Regions from separate parts of the Streptomyces sp. NPDC044044 genome, predicted to be linked through region 3. Evidence: riboswitches for the same ligand, from Rfam matches in the RefSeq annotation. Region 3 holds a riboswitch; each other region holds the start of a gene.

Region 1 (4,818 bases), on a different contig from region 3:
CTGAACCCGGGCGCCAACCCCCCGATGTGGGTCATCGTCTCGGCCGGTGTCGCCATCGCGCTCGGCACCTACCTCGGCGGCTGGCGGATCATCCGCACCATGGGCAAGGGCCTCACGGACCTCGCGCCGCAGCAGGGCTTCGCCGCCCAGACCAGCGCCGCGACCGCGATCCTCGCCTCCTCGCACATCGGCTTCTCGCTCTCCACCACCCAGGTCTGCTCGGGCGCCGTGATGGGCGCGGGCCTCGGCCGCAAGGGCGGCGTGGTCCGCTGGTCCACGGCGACCCGCATGTTCGTCGCCTGGGGCCTGACGCTCCCGGCCGCGGGCCTGGTCGGCGCGGGCGCGGAGTTCCTCACCAAGCAGGGCCCCTGGGGCGTCGCGGCGACCGCCGCGCTCCTCATCGGCGGATCCGCCGTCATCTGGGTGCTGTCCCGGCGCAACGCCGTCGACCACACGAACGTCGCCGACGACGAGATCCGCGGCTCCTCGGAAGCCGAGCCCGCCGGTGTCGTGACCACCGCGATGGCCGCCGTCTCCCCGCCGCCCACCGGTTCGGCCGTGACGGCCTCGGACATCGACCTCGTCAAGGCCACCATCCCGGCCCCGACCGGCACCGTGGCGGATCCCGCCCGGCCCGCCACGGTGTAAGGACAACTGACCATGAACATCGACTGGGCAGCTCTCGGCTCCGTATTCGGAGTCAGCCTCGGGGTGACGGTGGCCCTGGTGGGCCTCTTCACCCTCGGCATCGTCGGCCTCTCCAAGCGCGAGGCGGCGGCGACAACCGGCGCCACCGCCTCCACGACCTCCGCCGGCGGCCCTCCCGCGGCGGCACGCACGGGCGCGTACGTGTGCTTCGCGCTCTGCGCGGCGGCCGTGGCGTACGGGATTTACCTGATCGTCGCCTGACGACGACCACCGCCTCACAAGAGCCGGGTGGGACGCACCTCATGGGTGCGTCCCACCCGGCTTTCACGTGTCCGGACACCCCTCATTCACCCGAACGAGGACATGCGATGCAGCGAAGTGACATATGGCATACTGCTACTAAGCTGTCTGCTAGCGTCGGCTGCACATATGGCTCTCAGCCCTATGTCATTGAATCAGCAGCCATCACGACAGCGAGGAGCCACCATGTCGAGGGATGTCGACCCGAGCCTGAATCGCCGCAGGCTGCGCATCGCACTCCGCAAGGCCCGCGAGGCCACGGAGCAGTCACAGGGCCAAGCCGCCCAAGCCCTCGACTGGTCACTGTCCAAGATCATGAGGATCGAGCAGGGCACGGTCAGCCTCTCCGTGACCGATCTGCGCGCCCTTCTCCAGCAGTACGGCGTGACGGACCAGGAACTGGGCGCAGAGCTCGAAGCAGCCGCCCGCGGCTCCAAGGGGCCGAGCTGGTGGGCCAGGTACAACGACGTCATCGGGCCGCAGTTCAGTCAGTACCTGGGGTACGAGAGCGCCGCCGCATCCTTTCGCACGTACAACCCGATCATCGTGCCCGGCCTTCTGCAGACGGACGAATACGCGATGGCGCTCCTCACCCCGCGTCTGGACGAGGCGCAGGCGCGGAAGATCGTGGAACTGCGGACGGCACGCCAGGAGCGCGCCCTGGAGGGTGAGAACCCGCCGTGGACGTTCTTCGTCGTCGACGAGGCCGCGCTGCACCGGCAGGTCGGCGGACCACGCGTACAGCGCGCCCAACTGCAGCGCCTCATCGACATCTCGGAGCGCCCGAAGGTGTCCCTCCAGGTGCTGCCGTTCACGGCAGGCGCCCACTACTCCACCCTGAGCAGCTTCATCCTGCTCGGCTTCCTGGACGACGAGGACCTGCTCTACCTCGAAGCACAGGGAAACCAGTCGATCCGTGACGACCACGAGCTGATCGTGCGTCACCAGGAGTGCTTCGAGTCCCTCCGCGAGACCGCGCACGACGGAGAGAAGGCCCTCGACCTGATCCGTCAGGTCAGGGACGGCATTGACAGCAGCTGACCTCTCGGGCCCAAGGAGTCCGTGAGGAGCGAGGAGGCCTCAACATGCCAGCCGCGTTGCGAGAGTGGTGGCACGGGGTCCTCACGGCCATCGGGCAGGCGCCGTGGCGAAGCGGTGGTTCGGGTGGTGCGCAAGGTGGCGGTGGGGCCTCCACCGGCCCGGCCTCCGATGCCACCGTCGACACCTCTCCCGGACCGACACCGGCCGACGGCCCCACCTACAACCAGCTCGTCCGCGAGGCGATGGCCGACCAGGGCCGCACGGACCGGATGGACACGCTGGACCGCCATCGCACGGACGACAGTCTCCGGACGTTCACGACGAGGATCGTCTACTGCACCGGCTGCATACTCGTTCTGGTCCTGACGCTCACCGGAGTGCTCGTCGTCCTGAGCAGCGTCGGCATGACGGGCTTCTGGACGGTCGGCCCGGTGATCGCCGTCTTCTCGGCGCCCGTGGTCGCGCTGAGCCGCCAGCTCACCCAGCTGATCTCGCAGGCAGGGGCGACGCCCACGCTCAGCGACGACCGCCGTGCTGTGGTTCCCGCCCAGCGGCCCGAGCCCAGGGCCGAGGCCGATGATCCTGCCTGAACTCCGCCGAGCCCCACCAGAGCCCCATGGACACAGCGGCCGCCATGGCCGCGAAGGCCCAGACGGCCAGCCGGGCGGCCGTGCCCTCGACCAGGAGAGAAGCCGCCGCACCGACGAGGGCGGCAGCCGCGCCGAGCAGCACGCACCCCGCCACGACCACGACGGTCCCCGATGTCCCGCGCTTCCCCCCGTGCCCGCCTCTCACCAGGTGCCGCACTTCGGCGAGATGATGCTCGGTCATCCTGTCCCCCCTCCCTCTCCCCCGTCGCCGACAAGAGCGTTCAGGAACGCCTGCCAGTGCTCACCGGAGAAGACGACGCACGGCCCCGAGGGGTTCTGCGCATCACGGACGAACACCGTCTCCCGCACGAAGGCGACTTCGACGCAGTCTCCGGAGTACCCGCTGAAGCTGCTCCTGCGCCACAGCCGTCCCGACGACTTCTCATTGGCCACGCCGACCTCCCCCTACCGGAGAACCGGCGTCCCGCACGATAGCGCCGTGATCTCGGAGGGCCGACAGGTCCGCCGAGAACCACCACACCACGTAACGACCCGGACCAAATCACTCGTGGACCGCTCTCCGGTTGTCGCGTTCCAGTCTAGGAAAGTTCAATTTCCAGGCCTAGGGAAAAACCGGCCTCATGTGTGCCTCGGCACACTCTCCCGTCCCAGGTCAACGGCAAGTTGACGGGCGTTCGCGGGCGTGGTGGACTGCCGGAGCCATTACGGCGGCAGGAGAGGAAGCCGGTGCGAATCCGGCGCGGTCCCGCCACTGTCATCGAGGAGCGGACTCCTCGGAAGCCAGGAACTCTCCCCGCCGGTCACGTCGAACCAGGGCGCGGACACCCTGAGTGAGGACATATCGCCATGCGCGGCCGCCCGTTGCCGGTTCCTGTGCCCCTGTCTGTTCCCCTCCACGTACCGGCCGGCTGAACCCGTGCGTGCCGATCGCGACTTCGCGTACGGCGCCGCCGCCGGCCTCCTCGGTGATCTGTTCCTCGGCGATCCTCGTCGCGGGCACCCGGTCGCCGCGTTCGGGCGGGCCGCCGGCGTCGTCGAGCGTGTGCTGTGGCGTGACCACCGCGGGTGGGGCGCCCTGCACGCCGTGGTGTGCGCCGGGGGTGCGGCCGGTGCCGCCGCCCTGGTCTCCTCTCTCGTACGTGATTCCCGCGCCGCCTCCGTCGCGCTGACCGCCGCCACCACCTGGGCCGTGGTCGGCGGCACCTCCCTCGGGCGTGAGGCGCGGGCCATCGGCGGGGCGCTCGCCGCCGGGGACGTCGAGGTGGCGCGGGAGCGGCTGCCGCATCTGTGCGGGCGAGATCCGCAGGCGCTGGATGCCGACGGCATCGCGCGTGCCGTGGTCGAGTCCGTCGCCGAGAACACCTCCGACGCGGTGGTGGGGGCCTTGGTGTGGGGGGCTCTTGGCGGGGTCCCGGGGCTTGTCGGCTTCCGGGCCGTGAACACGCTCGACGCCATGGTCGGGCACAAGTCCGCGCAGTACCGGCGCTACGGATGGGCTTCCGCCCGCCTTGACGACGTACTGGGATGGCCGGGTGCCCGGCTCACCGCCGTGCTCGCGGCTGCCGCCGGGGACTCGCCGCGCGGTGCGCTGCGGGCCTGGCGTGACGATGCCGCCAAGCACCCGAGCCCCAACGCGGGGCCCGTGGAGGCCGCCTTCGCCGGGGCGTTGGGCGTACGGCTCGGGGGGACTCTCTCGTACGCGGGGCGTGTCGAGCACCGGCCCGTCCTGAACGGGGAGGGGCGGGGCGTCGAAATCGCCGACATCGAGCGGGCCGTGAAGCTGTCGCGGCGGGTGGGGCTGCTGACCCTGGGGGTCGCCGCGGCCGTGAGCACGATACGGAAAGGCAGGGCCTCATGAGTGGTGGACTGCTCGTCGCCGGGACCACGTCGGATGCGGGGAAGAGCGTCGTCACCGCCGGGATCTGCCGGTGGCTGGCCCGCAAGGGGGTGTCCGTCGCACCCTTCAAGGCGCAGAACATGTCCCTCAACTCCTTCGTCACGCGCGAGGGTGCCGAGATCGGGCGTGCCCAGGCCATGCAGGCGCAGGCCGCCCGGGTCGAGCCGAGCGCGCTGATGAACCCCGTGCTGCTCAAGCCGGGCAGCGACCGCAGCAGCCAGGTCGTCCTGATGGGCAAGCCCGTGGGCGAGATGACCGCGCGCGGCTACCACGGCGGGCGGCAGGAAGCGCTGCTGTCCACCGTCGTGGGATGCCTGGAGG
Region 2 (4,818 bases), on a different contig from region 3:
TCGTGGGTGGCCATGACCACGGTCGTCCCGGCGTCCCGCAGTCCCTGCAGGGTGGCCAGGAGGCGTTCCTGGCCGTCGGGGTCGAGCCCCGCGGTCGGCTCGTCGAGGATCAGTACGCGCGGGCGCATCGCCACGGCGCCGGCGATGGCCGTCCGCTTCCGCTGGCCGTAGGAGAGCAGATGCGTGGGCCGGTCCGCCAGGGCGCTGATGTCGAGCGCGGCGAGCGCCTCGGCGACCCGCACCCGGACCTCGGTGTCGGACAGCCCCAGGTTCAGCGGCCCGAAGGACACGTCCTGCTCGACCGAGGCCGCGAACAGCTGGTCGTCCGGGTCCTGGACGACCAGCTGCACGGTGGTGCGCAGCCGGGTCAGACCCTTGCGGTCGTACGCCACGGGGGTGCCCCCGAGCGTCAGTCCGCCCTGGTCCGGGCGGAGTCCGCCGCTCAGCAGCCGCATGAGGGTGGTCTTGCCGCTGCCGTTGCGTCCGAGGAGCGCGAGGGCGCGTCCCTCGGTGACGTCGAAGTCCAGGCCGCTGAGCACGGTGGGCCCTTCTTCGTACGCGTAGGAAGCGGCGCGCAGAGCGACCAGGGACTCGCTCGCCTCTCGCTCGCGAGGAGCGCTCGGCTCGCTCATGGAAGAAGCCTTTCCAGTACGAGGGTGAGGGCCACCAGGGCCGTGAGAAGTACCGCGCTGACGGCCACGAAGCCCCGGGAGACCCTGGCGTCGGGCACGAGCACCCGAAGGGTTCCGTCGTAGCCGCGCCCGGCGAGCCCGGCCTGCAGCCGGGTCGCCCGGCCGAAGGCCCGCACGAACGCGGTGGCGCCGAGGCCGCCCAGCGAGCGCCAGGTGGCGGCCCGGGTGGTGTGGCCGAGGCGTGCGGCCTGCGCCTGCCGGATCCTGCTCATGGAGTCAAGGAGCAGGAAGCTCATCCGGTACATGACCAGGGCGACGTCCACGACCGGCGCCGGTACGCCCGCCTTCACCAGGCGGGGCAGCAGATCCGACATCGGTGTGGTGAAGGCGAAGAGCAGCACGCCGAGCGAGGCCGCCGACGTGCGCAGGAGCAGGCCGCCGGCCCGCGCGGGTCCGCCGTCGGCGAGCGTGACGAACCCTTCGGGCCCGCCGAGTTGCACGATCAGGGTCAGGGCGCCGGTGACGCAGAAGCCGAGCGGCACGCGGTAGGCGCGCCACAGTTTGCGCGGCGGCACACCGGCGGGTCCGAGCAGTACGGCGAGCGCGGCGACCAGGACCAGGGCGGCACCCGGCCAGGGCGGCAGGGAGACGGCAAGGACGGTGAGACCGAGCCCGAGCACAGCCTTGTCCACGGGATGGCGGCGGCGCCAGCGACTGCTGTGCGCCGCCGCGTCGATGGGGAGCACGCCGGGTCAGACCTGCTCGGTCTCGGGCCGGGCGCCCTCCGCATCGGCTGTCGGCTCCGTGGGGGCGGGTGCGGGTGCGGGTACGGGTGCAGGTGCGGGTGCCTCCTGCGATCGTGTGATCTCCGCACCCTGCTTGCGTCCCTTGCGCAGACCGAAGTAGTACGCGAGGACGCCTGCGCCCAGTGCGGCCTGCAGGGCGAAGAGCGCCGACTCGACCTCCCCGGAGGGGGGTTCGTACAGCGGCGAGAACCACGGTTCGTAGTCCGGCTTGATCTCGGTGATCGCGGTCTCGGCCTGGGCGTCGGCCCCGGCGAACGGCTCCTTCTCGTCGTCGCCGAGGCCCAGCGCCAACGGCAGCACCGCGAGCGCGGCGACGATGAGGAGGAGCAGGGTGTTGATCTTCGCGTTCCGGCTCATCAGGCGCTGGCCCCCGTCTCCGTCGTCGTCTTCTCCGCCTTCTCCGTCTGCTCCGTCTGCTCCGTCGTCGTGGCCTTCGTGGCCTTCGCGGCCGACTGCTTGCCCTGCAGCAGCACGCCGAGCCGCGTCAGCTCACCCTTGCTGGACTGCACGAGCAGCCGCATCACGATGACGGTGAGCAGTCCCTCACTGACGGCCAGGGGGATCTGCGTGACGGCGAAGATGCCGCCGAACTTGCCCAGGGCGCCGATGAATCCGCTGCTGGGGTCGGGAAACGCCATCGCCAGCTGGACGCTGGTGACGCAGTACGTGGACAGGTCGGCGACGAACGCGCCGAAGAACACGGCGACCATGAGCGGCACGTCGTACCGCTTCAGGAGCCGGTAGACGGCGTATCCGGCCCATGGCCCGACGATCGCCATGGAGAACACGTTGGCGCCGAGCGTGGTGAGCCCGCCGTGGGCGAGCAGCAGGGCCTGGAACAGCAGGGTGATGGTGCCGAGCACCGTCATGATCGGCGGCCGGAACAGGATCGCGCCGAGCCCTGTGCCCGTCGGGTGCGAGCAACTTCCCGTCACGGAGGGGATTTTCAGGGCGGAAAGGACAAATGTGAAGGCACCGGAGGCGCCCAGGAGCAGGGTGCTCTCCGGGTGCTCCTTGACCTCACGGGTCAGGGAGCGGACTCCGTGGACGACGAACGGCGCGGACGCTACGCCCCAGGCGATCGCGTGCGCCGGTGGGAGGAAACCCTCGGCTATGTGCATGGCTAAGCAGACCCTCTCCAGCACCTCGTGGATGGACAACGTGCCTTGGCCGGTCTCCTGGCTGACGGGTCGTACCGACCGGACTCCGCCTTCCCGGGTGCGTGAGCACCCAGTGGCTGCCGCGAGGGCTGGAGCCGGACTTCCCGATCACAGTGGCGAGGGCCGCACCGGCATCACACCGGATTTCCCGTTCACCAAGGCGTGGTGACCTTAGTGCTCAACCGAGATTCCTGACAACTTGCGGGACCACCGCAGCTGTGGCACGCGCGAGCGCACACGACCAGGGCGTACGCCCCTGGTCAGCCCCTGTGCCCGGCGTGTGCACACCTGGCGCGCGCCACACCTTCCTCTGGCGTCGGGAGCGGGTGGGGCGTCAGGAGTGCGTGAAGCCGGGCGGTCGCTTCTCGACGAAGGCGGCCATCCCCTCCTTCTGGTCCGTGGTCGCGAACACGGCATGGAAGAGGCGGCGTTCGAAGCGGACGCCCTCTGCGAGGGTCGTCTCGAAGGCGCGTGACACCGCCTCCTTCGCCATCATCGCGACGGGCAGGGACATGCCCGCGACGGTCTCGGCGACGGCCAGTGCTTCGTCCACGAGTTCACCGGCGGGCACCACCCGCGAGACGAGCCCGGCCCGCTCCGCCTCATCGGCGTCCATGGTCCGGCCGGTCAGACACATCTCCATGGCCTTGGCCTTCCCCACCGCGCGGGTCAGCCGCTGAGAGCCGCCGATGCCGGGGATGACGCCCAGTTTGATCTCGGGCTGTCCGAACACGGCGGTGTCGGCGGCCAGGAGGATGTCGCACAGCATGGCCAGCTCGCAGCCTCCGCCGAGCGCGTACCCGGAGACGGCCGCGACCGTCGGCGTGCGCAGCGCCCCGAGCCGGTCCCAGGCGGTGAACCAGTCGCTGAGATACATGTCCATGTAGCTCTGGGGCCGCATCTCCTTGATGTCGGCCCCGGCGGCGAACGCCTTCGGCGATCCGGTGAGGACGATGCAGCCGATGTCCGGGTCCCGGTCCAGGTCCGCCGTCGCGGCGACGATCTCGTTCATCACCTGGAGGTTGAGCGCGTTCAGGGCCTTGGGTCGGTCGAGCGTGAGCAGTGCGGTGCGGCCTTTGCGTTCGATGCGGATCGTCTCGTACGGCTCCGGGGTCGTCGTGGTATTCGTGCTCTCCGTGGCCTTCGTGGTCATGCGCTGTTCCCGTCCCCTGCCTTGTGGTGCCTGATGGTGTTGACGATCCCGGAGAAGTCCTGGTCCGCTCCGGCGCCCTCCGCGTAGGCGGCGTACAACTCGGCTGCTTTCAGGCCGAGTTGAGCCTGGATCCCACTGGCATGCAGGGCGTTGGCCGCAAGGCCCAGGTCCTTGGCCATCAGCGGGGCGGCGAAGCCGGGCCGGTAGTCGCGGTTGGCGGGGCTGCCCGGGACGGGGCCCGGCACCGGGCAGTTGACGGTCAGGGCCCAGCACTGGCCGGACGCGGTGGACGCCACGTCGAAGAGGGCCTGAGGGGACAGGCCGAGGCTCTCGCCGAGTACGAACGCCTCGCTCACCGCGATCATCGAGACCCCGAGGATCATGTTGTTGCAGATCTTCGCGGCCTGCCCCGCGCCGGGCCCGCCGCAGTGCACCCCCTTCCTACCCATGACCGTCAACAGCGGCTCGGCATCGGCGAACTCGGCTTCGCCGCCGCCCGCCATGAAGGTGAGCGTGCCGGCCTCGGCGCCCACCACTCCCCCGGATACCGGGGCGTCAAGGGCCCGCATCCCTGCCTCGACGGCGGCCTCGTGCGCGCTGCGCGCGTCGGCCACGTCGATGGTCGAGCAGTCGATGAACAGCGTGCCGGGCCGCGCGGCGGCCAGGAGCCCCTCCTCGCGGTAGAGGCCGAGCACGTGCCGTCCCGCGGGCAGCATGGTGATCACCACGTCCGCCGCCGCCGCTGCCTCCGCCGATGATCCGGCTGCCTCCACGCCGTTCCCGACGGCCGCGGCGAGCAGGTCGGGCATCAGGTCGTGGCCCAGGACGCGGTGTCCCGCCCCGGCGAGGTTGGCGGCCATGGGGCCGCCCATGTGGCCGAGGCCGATGAAGCCGATCGTGCGCCTGCCGTTCACCACGCCACCTCCTGCGGGACCCAGGCCAGGTCGAGTTCGCCTCCGGCGGGCGGGGCGAAGTAGCGCTCCACGTCCGCGCGTTCGACCTCGCCCAGCGAGGCAGGCGCCCAGCGGGGGCTTCGGTCCTTGTCGATGACCTGGGCTCGGATCCCC
Region 3 (4,818 bases):
ATCTCGTCCGGGACCACCGTCAGCCACCGCTTGTCGGCGGTCACCTTCTGGCCCAGCTCCCGCTGCCGGTCGGCGTTCTTCTTCTTCATCCCGTCCAGCTGCTTCATGTAGTCGTCCTTGCGGTTGACCCAGACCCGCGCCCCGCCGTGCTCCACGTCCGCCGAGTGGAACAGCATCGGGCCGTCGCTCGCCGGGGTGTCGCCCGCCACCAGGACCGGCTTCTTCCACTCGTCGATGTACGTGTTGATGGCCGCGGGCTTGCCCTGGAACCAGGTCATCGGCGCCCACAGGTTCGGCGTCAGCTCACGCACCGCGAGCTTCTTCTCGTCGAAGCGGCCCTCCGCGATCTCCTTGCGGGAGCTGGTGACCTCGCCGGTCTTGCGGTCCTTGAGCTGCAGGCCGACGCCGATGACGTTCTCGGGCTTCACGTCGTAGCCGTACTTGGGGTCGGACAGGACCATCCGGACCAGGTCCTCGCTGGCCGCGCTGACGACGTAGACCTCGATGCCGTGCGCCCGCAGCGACTTGTAGAGCTCCTGCATGCCGGTGAAGAACTCGGGGGTCTTGACCTCGGTCTTCGTCAGCTTCCCGTCCTCGTAGTACTCGGCCGGGATGGGCTTGTCGTGGGCCAGGAGCTCGTCGACGTACCCCTTGAGCTGCTTCAGCGTGAAACCGGAGAAGATCTGCGCGGCCCACGGGTAGCAGACCTGGTCGTCGACCTCGCAGAGCCGGTTGTAGTAGCTGTAGAGGCTCTCCTTGTGCTTCGCCGTGTCCTTGAAGGGAATGATCTTCAGCGACGGGTCCATCGACTTGCGGGTCAGCACCCCCTTCATCTCCAGGAAGGGCAGGAGGGACTCCTCCAGGTCGTTGCGGTAGGTCGTGTTGTCCGCGTCGAAGACGGCGTACGCGCCCTTGTCCTCGTTCTTCGCGATGACCTTGCCCAGCTTCTTCGCGACCGGCTCGGGCCAGTGCGCCAGCTCGGTCGCGGTCTTCGCCGAGGATTTCGCGGTCCTGGCGGAGGCGTCCGCCGCCGTGGCGTCCGTGCCGGGCCACAGCGCCGTCCCCGCGAGGACGGCCGCGGTGAGCGCGCCCGCCGTGCCGAGTACGGCCAGCTTGCCCATTGCCTTTACTGCCATGATTTCGTGCCCCCTGAGAGCGGTCTGCGCCCCGTCCGGAGCGGCGGGTCATCGTATGAGGTCGGGCGGCGGATTCCCATGATCGACATCACCGGACGCGGCGGGCATGGGACGCGCGCCCGCGGGTAGTCGCATCGGACGCCCGTCAGGCGTACGGGCCTGCTCCCGAGTCGCGCCCATCGCATACTGGAAGGCATGGAGACCGCCTCCCGGGAGTTCGTGCGGGCCGCTCCGCGGCTCGACGGCATGGTGGTGTCCGCCGTCGGCTACCGCACGGCGGGGGAGCACCCCGGATTCCACCGCGGCCTGCCGTCCCCGTATCTGACGCTGATCTTCTCCCTGGACGGCCCCGTCGTGACCGGCGAGAGCCCCGAGCAGGCGGGCGGCCCCGACGCGTCCCGCACCGACATCGTCGTCGGCGGCCTGCACCAGTCCCCGGCGTACGTGGTGCGGCCCGAGCACGAGGCGGGCATCCAGCTCGCCGTGCACCCGCTCGCCGCCCGCGCACTGTTCGGCGTACCGGCGGCGGAACTGGCCGACGACCTGGTGACGTCCGGCGCCGACGTGATGGGGCGCCGCGCCGCCGACGTACGGGAGCTGCTGTGCGAGCAGGGCGGCTGGGAGGAGCGATTCGCCTCCCTGTCCGCCTACTTGAGGCAGCGCGTGGCCGCACAGGACACCGCAGGATCCGTACGCCCCGAGGTCGCGGAGGCCTGGGCCTGGCTGGCCCGGCACCAGGGCGTGGGCACCCTGCGCGGTCTGTCCCGGCATGTCGCGCTCAGCGAACGCCGCCTCACCACGCTCTTTCGCGCGGAGACGGGCCTGAGCCCCAAGCAGGCGGGCCGCCTGATGCGCTTCCAGCGCGCACGCGGCGCCGTCGCACGCTCCGTGGCCGCTGGAGCCGCCCCCGATCTGGCCCGCGTCGCCGCCGACTGCGGCTATTACGACCACTCCCACCTGGTGCGGGACTTCCGGCAGTACACCGGGGTGAGCCCCAGCGGCTGGCTGGCCGAAGAGTGCCGGAATATCCAAGCCGGGAGCTATGGCGTGGGCGAAGAGTAGGACCCATGAACACCACCGAGAAGCAGCAGCCCCCGTCCACCTCCGCCGGGCGCGCCCCCGCCGTCTGGCCCACGCTCCAGGCCCACGACGCCCCCGCCCTGATCGACTTCCTGGTCGGCACGGTCGGCTTCCTGCGCACCGCCGTCTACGAGGACGGCGACCGCGTGGCCCACGCCGAGCTCGACTGGCCCGAGGGCGGTGCGATCATGCTCGGCTCGTACGACGAGAAGTCCGAGGCCTGGTGCCTGAAGCCGGGCACCTTCGGCGCGTACGTCGTCACCGACCGCGTGGACGACCTCTACCAGCGGCTCAGCGCCGCGGGCGTCGAGATCATCCGTGAGATCGAGGACCAGCCGTACGGCAGCAGGGAGTTCGCGATCGCCGACCCCGAGGGCAACAAGTGGTCCTTCGGCACGTACCGCGGGGCGCCGAGGCCCGACAAATCGGCCTGACCTCGCGTGATAGCTTGCGGACGCCAGTCAACCCACACCAGGGCCAGGGAATCCGGTGCGAATCCGGAACTGACGCGCAGCGGTGAGGGGGAACGGGCGGGGCCACGGCCACTGGGCGTCCACGGACGCCTGGGAAGGCGCCCCGCCCGGCCGATCCCCGAGTCCGAAGACCTGCTGGCACCTTCGCCCGCGCACCGAGCGGCGGAGGTGACGAAGCAGGCCAGGCTCCGCGTATGAGCCGTGAGACTCAAGGGATCGTGTGTCCTCCACAGCCCGTCGTGTACGTATATCCGGCATTCTCGCCGCAGCCCTGACCGTCACCCTGAGCGCCTGCGGCTCGTCGGGCGGCTCATCGGGCCCCTCGGGAAAGAAGGCCGAGGGGTACCCGGTCACCCTCACCTCCTGCGGCAAGAAGGCGGAGATCAAGGCCCCGCCGCGGCGGGCGGTCTCCCTCGACCAGGGCTCCACCGAGATCCTGCTCTCACTCGGCCTCGCCGACCGCATGGCCGGCACCGGCACCTGGACGGACCCGGTCCTCAAGGGCCTGGAGAAGGACAACGCCAAGGTCGAGCGGCTCGCCGACAGCTACCCCTCCTTCGAGAAGGTCCTCGCCGAGGAACCGGACTTCGTCACCGCGTCCTTCCTGGCGACGGTCAGCAAGGGCGGCGTCGCCGACCGCGCCAAGTTCGCCGAACTCGGCGTACCCGCCTATGTCTCGCCCTCCGACTGCGCGGGCAAGGACAACAGCGGCGACGGCGACGGCCGCCGCGACAAGACGCTGACCATGGACACCGTGTACGGCGAGATACGCGACCTGGCCAAGGCCTTCGGCGTCGAGAAGCGCGGCGAACGCCTGATCACGGAGCTCAAGGGCCGGGTGGCGAAGGCCACGAAGACCGTCAAGAAGGCTGACGCGTCCGGCACGTCGCTCCTCTACTGGTTCGCCAACTCCGACGCCCCCTACATGGCGGGCTGCTGCGGTGCGCCGGGCATCATCACCCGCGAACTGGGCGTGAAGAACGTCTTCGACGACACCCGCGAGGAGTGGCCCCAGATCAACTGGGAGACGGTGGCCGACCGCGACCCGGACGTCCTGGTCATCGGCGACCTCACACGCAAGTCGCAGACGGCCGAGAGCGCGAAGAAGAAGATCGAGTTCCTGGAGTCCAACCCGGTCACCAAGAACCTGACCGCCGTGAAGAAGAAGCGGTACGTGCTCCTGAGCGGCCAGGCCATGAACCCGACGATCCGCACGGTGGACGGCGTGGAGCAAGTCGCCGACGCCTTGCGCGAGTTCGGGCTCGCCAAGTGACGCGAGCCCTCACGGGCGGCATACGGCAGACCCTGCTCTGGACGGTGGGCGTCGCCGTCCTCGCCCTGTCCGTGGCGGTGGCCGTCACCATCGGCCCCGCGGACATCTCCGTACCGGACGTGTGGTCGGCGGTGGCGGCGCACCTCGGCTGGGGAGAGGCCACGCTCACGCCCATCCGGGACGGCATCGTCTGGAACCTGCGCATGCCGCGCACGCTCCTCGCGGCGGTCTGCGGCGCGGGCCTCGCGGTCTGCGGAACGGTCCTCCAGTCCCTGCTGCGCAACCCGCTCGCCGACCCCTTCGTGCTCGGTGTCTCCTCGGGGGCCTCCACGGGCGCGGTCGTGATCGTCGTCCTGGGGGTCGGCGGGGGAGTGGTGTCGGTCTCGGCGGGCGCCTTCGTGGGAGCCGTCCTCTCCTTCGCCCTGGTCCTGCTGCTCAGCCACACCCTGGGCGGGAGCGTCGACCGCGTGGTCCTTTCCGGGGTGGCGGCGATGCAGCTCTTCTCCGCGCTCACCTCGTTCGTGATCCTCACGGCGGGCGACGCGGAGACTACGCGGGGTGTCCTGTTCTGGCTGCTCGGCTCGTTGAGCGGGGTGGGCTGGACGGACGTGTGGATGTGCGGGGCGGTGCTCTTCGTGGCCCTCGCGATCTGCCTGGCGCACGCCCGCACCCTGGACGCGTTCGTGTTCGGCCAGGACGCGGCGGCGACGCTGGGCGTCCATGTCGCCCGCACCCGGCTGATCCTGCTCTCCGTCACCGCCCTGCTCACGGCGGCCCTGGTCAGCAGCGCGGGCGCCATCGGCTTCGTGGGCCTGGTCCTGCCGCACGCGGCCCGCGCCCTGGTCGGCCCCGGGCA
Region 4 (4,818 bases), on a different contig from region 3:
TACTTCGCCGCATGGCTGCACGGGCAGGGGGCCGTCGCCCTGTACGGGCTCATGGAGGACGCCGCCACCGCCGAGATCGCCCGGGTGCAGATCTGGCAGTGGCTGCGCCACCAGGTCGTCGATCGAGCGACCGTCCTTGAACTGGTGGGGGACGAGCTCGCCGCCCTGGGCGCGGAGTACCCGTGGGCCCCTCTCGACGAAGTCCGCGGACTCTTCGAACGGACCGCCCTGGCACGGGAGTTGCCCGCCTTCTTCACCACGGACGCCTACAGCCGTCACCTCGTGCGCCGCCCGGAGGGACGGTCATGACCGCGGCCATCCGCCGGGTCGGCGTGGTGGGCGGGGGCCAGATGGGCGCCGGGATCGCCGAGGTGTGCGCCCGCGCCGACCTGGACACCGTGGTCTGCGAGGCCGACGCACTCGCCGCACGCGCCGCCGCCGAGCGAGTCGCCGTGTCGCTCGAACGAGCTGTCCAGCGAGGCAAGTTGGACCGCATCGGCGCCGAGGACGCACTCGCCCGCATGGTCTTCACCGGCAGCCTCGACGACCTGGCCGACCGCCAGCTCGTCGTCGAGGCCGTCGTCGAGGACACCGCCGCGAAGACGGAGATCTTCGCCACCCTGGACAAGGTCGTCGAGGACCCCGACGCGATCCTGGCCACCAACACCTCCTCCATCCCGGTCATGCGTCTGGGGATGGCCACCCGGCGTGCCGACCGTGTTCTCGGGCTGCACTTCTTCAACCCCGCCCCCGTGCTTCCCCTGGTCGAGGTCGTGTCCTCACTGCACACGGCCGCACGGACCGTCGCCGCCGTAGAGGACTTCGCCACGCACACCCTGGGCAAGACGGTCGTCCGCTCCCAGGACAGAGCGGGCTTCGTCGTGAACGCGCTGCTCGTCCCCTACCTCCTCTCCGCGATCCGGATGACCGAGTCCGGCTTCGCCACGCCCGCCGACGTGGACGCGGGCATGGAGCTGGGCTGCGCGCACCCTATGGGGCCGCTGAAGCTGGCGGACCTGATCGGCCTCGACACGGTCGCCTCCATCGCGGCATCGCTCTACGAAGAGTTCAAGGAACCCCTGTACGCCCCGCCGCCGCTGCTCCAGCGCATGGTGGAGGCGGGGCTGCTCGGCCGCAAGAGCGGCCGCGGGTTCCACACCTACGACCGGGGCTGAGGGGCCCGGGTCCGCCGCCGGGCTGAGGGGCCCGCGGCTGCTGTGAGCGGGGCGCGGAACGGACTGGTGATCCGTTCCGCGCGCCCGCATGTGCCGATACGGGCGGGGTCCGTGTCTCACCTCACGGTCCGGAATGTGATCAGTACTGCCCAGGAGGCCGATCACCCTCTAGCCTGACCTGTGCAGCTGGTTCGCCCTGTCCGCCAGGCAGACGCGTCGTAAGAGGGAACCCGGTGGGAATCCGGGACTGCCCCGCAGCGGTGAGTGGGAACGACCGCCGTCATACGCACTGGGTCCGAGCGCGGATCCGGGAAGCGACGGCCAGTAGGAACCTGCCTCGGCAGGTGTGCCCGCGAGTCCGAAGACCTGCCCGTTGCCCGTACGTGACCCCTCACGTGCGGACATCCCGGTGACCTCGTGGGCGGGTCGGCGTCAGATCAGGTGGAGCACCGCGCCGGTGGCGCGCGTCCGGTCCGCCCGGTTCGTCACCCCTTCGCGTCCGCGTCCCGTCCCGGGATGCTCAGGAGTCATCTCGCGAAGGAGATTTCCGTGACAACGAAGCCCGCAGCCGCGGCAGCACAGGCCACTGTGTACGGCTACCCCCGCCAGGGCCCCAACCGGGAACTGAAGAAGGCCGTCGAGGGCTACTGGAAGGGCCGCGTCACCGCCGACGCCCTCCGGGACACCGCGGCGCAGCTGCGCCGGTCCACCTGGCAGCACCTGGCCGACGCAGGCATCCACGAGGTGCCGACCGGCGACTTCTCGTACTACGACCATGTCCTGGACACCAGCGTCATGGTCGGCGCCGTCCCCCAGCGGCACCGTGAGGCCGTCGACGCCGACGCGCTCGACGGCTATTTCGCGATGGCCCGCGGCACGCAGGATGTGGCCCCTCTCGAGATGACCAAGTGGTTCGACACCAACTACCACTACCTCGTGCCGGAGCTCGGCCCCGACACCGTCTTCACCGCCGACTCCGCCAAGCAGGTCGCCGAGCTGAAGGAGGCCGTCGCGCTCGGCCTCGCGGCCCGCCCCGTGCTTGTCGGCCCGGTCACCTATCTGCTGCTCGCCAAGCCCGCGCCCGGCGTGGCCGCCGATTTCGAGCCGCTCACCCTCCTGGACCGTCTGCTGCCCGTGTACGCCGAGGTCCTCGCCGACCTGCGCGCCGCGGGCGCCGAGTGGGTGCAGCTCGACGAGCCCGCCCTGGTCCAGGACCGCACCCCGGCCGAACTCAACGCCGCCGCCCGCGCCTACCGCGATCTCGGTGCGCTCACCGACCGTCCTCAGCTCCTTGTCGGCTCGTACTTCGGCAGGCTCGGCGACGCGCTGCCGGTGCTCGCCAAGGCTCCGGTCGAGGGCCTCGCCCTGGACTTCACCGAGGCCGCCGCGAGCCAGCTGGAGGACCTCGCCGCCGTCGGCGGTCTTCCCGGCAAGCGTCTGGTCGCGGGCGTCGTCAACGGCCGCAACATCTGGATCAACGACCTGGAGAAGTCCCTCGCCACCCTGGGCACGCTCCTGGGCCTCGCCGACCGGGTCGACGTCTCCGCGTCCTGCTCCCTGCTGCACGTCCCGCTGGACGCCACCGCCGAACGGGACATCGACCCGCAGATCGCCCGCTGGCTGGCCTTCGCCCACCAGAAGACCGCCGAGATCGCCACGCTGGCCCGCGGCCTGGCCCAGGGCACGGGCGCCATCGCGGCCGAACTGTCCGCCAACCGCGCCGGCCTGGCGTCCCGCTCGGGCTCGGCCCTCACCCACGACCCGGCCGTACGCTCCCGCGTCGCCGCGATCACCGGCGCCGACGCCCGCCGCGCCCACGCCTACCCGGAGCGTGCGGCGGCCCAGCGGACCCGGCTCGGTCTTCCGCAACTGCCCACGACCACCATCGGCTCGTTCCCGCAGACCACCGAACTGCGCACGGCACGCGCCGACTTGCGCGCGGGCCGTATCGACACGGCGGGCTACGAGGAGCGCATCAAGAACGAGATCCGCGAGGTCCTCGCCTTCCAGGAGAAGGTGGGCATCGACGTGCTGGTGCACGGCGAGCCCGAACGCAACGACATGGTGCAGTACTTCGCCGAGCAGCTCACCGGCTACCTCGCCACGCAGCACGGCTGGGTCCAGTCGTACGGCACCCGCTATGTGCGCCCGCCGGTCCTGGCCGGCGACATCTCCCGGCCCGAGCCGATGACGGTGCGCTGGACCTCGTACGCCAACTCCCTGACCGACCGCCCCGTCAAGGGCATGCTCACCGGTCCCGTCACCATGCTCGCCTGGTCCTTCGTCCGCGACGACCAGCCGCTCGGCGACACGGCACGCCAGGTCGCGCTCGCCCTGCGCGACGAGGTCAACGACCTGGAGGAGGCGGGCACTTCGGTCATCCAGGTCGACGAGCCCGCGCTGCGCGAGACGCTGCCGCTGCGCGCCGCCGACCACCCGGCCTACCTGGACTGGGCCACGGAGTCCTTCCGCCTCACCACCAGCGGCGTACGCCCGGACACGCAGATCCACACGCACATGTGCTACGCGGAGTTCGGCGACATCGTCCAGGCCATCGACGACCTCGACGCCGACGTCATCAGCCTGGAAGCCGCCCGCTCGCACATGCAGGTGGCCCGCGAACTGGCCGAGCACGGCTATCCGCGCGAGGCGGGTCCCGGCGTCTACGACATCCACTCCCCCCGCGTACCGAGCACCGAGGAGGCAGCAGCCCTGCTGCGCAAGGGACTTGAGGCCATCCCCGCCGAACGCCTCTGGGTGAACCCCGACTGCGGCCTGAAGACCCGCGGCTGGCCCGAGACCAAGGCCTCCCTGGAGAACCTGGTGGCCGCGGCGCGCGAGGTGAGGGCGGAGCTGCCCACGGGTTCCTGACCCGAACGCTCCTGCCGGGGCGGCCATGTGAGGACGAATGGCCGCCCCGTGTCCTCGTCCGGCTGACCGGCGGGGCACTCCTGGTGGCCACCGGTGGCGGTTCTGTCTCCGAACCGGGGAGGCAGTGCGGCGCGATGCTCACCGTGGTGCGATGCAGCTCCGAAGGCTGATCCGGGCAGACCATGGCCATCGTCCGTACCAACCCCAGCCCGTATCCCCGTCAGGGATTGTTCAGATAGGTGAGGACGGCGAGGACACGACGGTTGTTGCTGTCGTCATCGGTGATGCCGAGTTTGCCGAAGAGCGAGGTGGTGTACTTGCTGATGGCGCTTTCGCTCAGGAACAGCCGCCCGGCGATGGCCTGGTTGGACAGCCCCTCGGCCATGAGGGCGAGCACGGAGTGTTCGCGTTCGGTGAGCCGTTCAAGTCTCCGGTTGGATGACCCGCTGGACAGCAGCTTCGCGATGACGACGGGGTCCATCGCGGTGCCACCGGCGGCGACGCGTTCCAGGGCGTCGATGAACTGGTCGGCGTCGAACACGCTCTCCTTGAGGAAGTAGCCGATGCCGCCGGTGCCGTCGGCCAACAGCTCGCGGGCATAGAGCTGTTCGACGTACTGGGAGAGGATCAGGACCGGCAGGCCGGGCAGTTCACGACGTGCGGCCAGAGCCGCCCGCAGGCCCTCGTCCGTCTGGGTCGGCGGCAGGCGGACGTCGACGACGGCGACGTCCGGGCGCCACTTCAGGAGCGCGTCGAGCGTCTCGGGTCCGGT

The links. Region 3 has a riboswitch for cobalamin ahead of AC07AG_RS41810 (ABC transporter substrate-binding protein). Riboswitches for the same ligand answer to the same signal wherever they lie in the genome.
Region 1: it holds a riboswitch for cobalamin, as region 3 does, so the genes downstream of both, AC07AG_RS33870 (cobalamin biosynthesis protein) here and AC07AG_RS41810 (ABC transporter substrate-binding protein) in region 3, are expected to answer to the same signal.
Region 2: it holds a riboswitch for cobalamin, as region 3 does, so the genes downstream of both, AC07AG_RS00825 (energy-coupling factor ABC transporter permease) here and AC07AG_RS41810 (ABC transporter substrate-binding protein) in region 3, are expected to answer to the same signal.
Region 4: it holds a riboswitch for cobalamin, as region 3 does, so the genes downstream of both, metE (5-methyltetrahydropteroyltriglutamate--homocysteine S-methyltransferase) here and AC07AG_RS41810 (ABC transporter substrate-binding protein) in region 3, are expected to answer to the same signal.

What each region holds. Positions count from the first base shown of each region.
Region 1 is NZ_JBWKFG010000010.1:64,259-69,076, forward strand. Features, by position in the region: gene AC07AG_RS33845 (inorganic phosphate transporter) at 1-648, shown strand, start outside; gene AC07AG_RS33850 (hypothetical protein) at 661-909, shown strand; gene AC07AG_RS33855 (helix-turn-helix domain-containing protein) at 1,135-1,989, shown strand; gene AC07AG_RS33860 (hypothetical protein) at 2,034-2,579, shown strand; gene AC07AG_RS33865 (DUF397 domain-containing protein) at 2,817-3,032, opposite strand; cobalamin riboswitch at 3,278-3,411, shown strand; gene AC07AG_RS33870 (cobalamin biosynthesis protein) at 3,517-4,458, shown strand; gene AC07AG_RS33875 (cobyric acid synthase) at 4,455-4,818, shown strand, end outside.
Region 2 is NZ_JBWKFG010000001.1:181,972-186,789, reverse strand. Features, by position in the region: gene AC07AG_RS00840 (energy-coupling factor ABC transporter ATP-binding protein) at 1-632, opposite strand, end outside; gene cbiQ (cobalt ECF transporter T component CbiQ) at 629-1,378, opposite strand; gene AC07AG_RS00830 (energy-coupling factor ABC transporter substrate-binding protein) at 1,385-1,795, opposite strand; gene AC07AG_RS00825 (energy-coupling factor ABC transporter permease) at 1,795-2,559, opposite strand; cobalamin riboswitch at 2,590-2,773, opposite strand; gene AC07AG_RS00820 (enoyl-CoA hydratase) at 2,933-3,751, opposite strand; gene mmsB (3-hydroxyisobutyrate dehydrogenase) at 3,748-4,668, opposite strand; gene AC07AG_RS00810 (enoyl-CoA hydratase/isomerase family protein) at 4,662-4,818, opposite strand, start outside.
Region 3 is NZ_JBWKFG010000017.1:90,363-95,180, forward strand. Features, by position in the region: gene AC07AG_RS41795 (HAD family hydrolase) at 1-1,136, opposite strand, end outside; gene AC07AG_RS41800 (AraC family transcriptional regulator) at 1,332-2,198, shown strand; gene AC07AG_RS41805 (VOC family protein) at 2,204-2,650, shown strand; cobalamin riboswitch at 2,658-2,843, shown strand; gene AC07AG_RS41810 (ABC transporter substrate-binding protein) at 2,910-3,962, shown strand; gene AC07AG_RS41815 (FecCD family ABC transporter permease) at 3,959-4,818, shown strand, end outside.
Region 4 is NZ_JBWKFG010000001.1:168,500-173,317, reverse strand. Features, by position in the region: gene aceB (malate synthase A) at 1-309, shown strand, start outside; gene AC07AG_RS00780 (3-hydroxybutyryl-CoA dehydrogenase) at 306-1,175, shown strand; cobalamin riboswitch at 1,346-1,563, shown strand; gene metE (5-methyltetrahydropteroyltriglutamate--homocysteine S-methyltransferase) at 1,725-4,046, shown strand; gene AC07AG_RS00770 (response regulator transcription factor) at 4,267-4,818, opposite strand, start outside.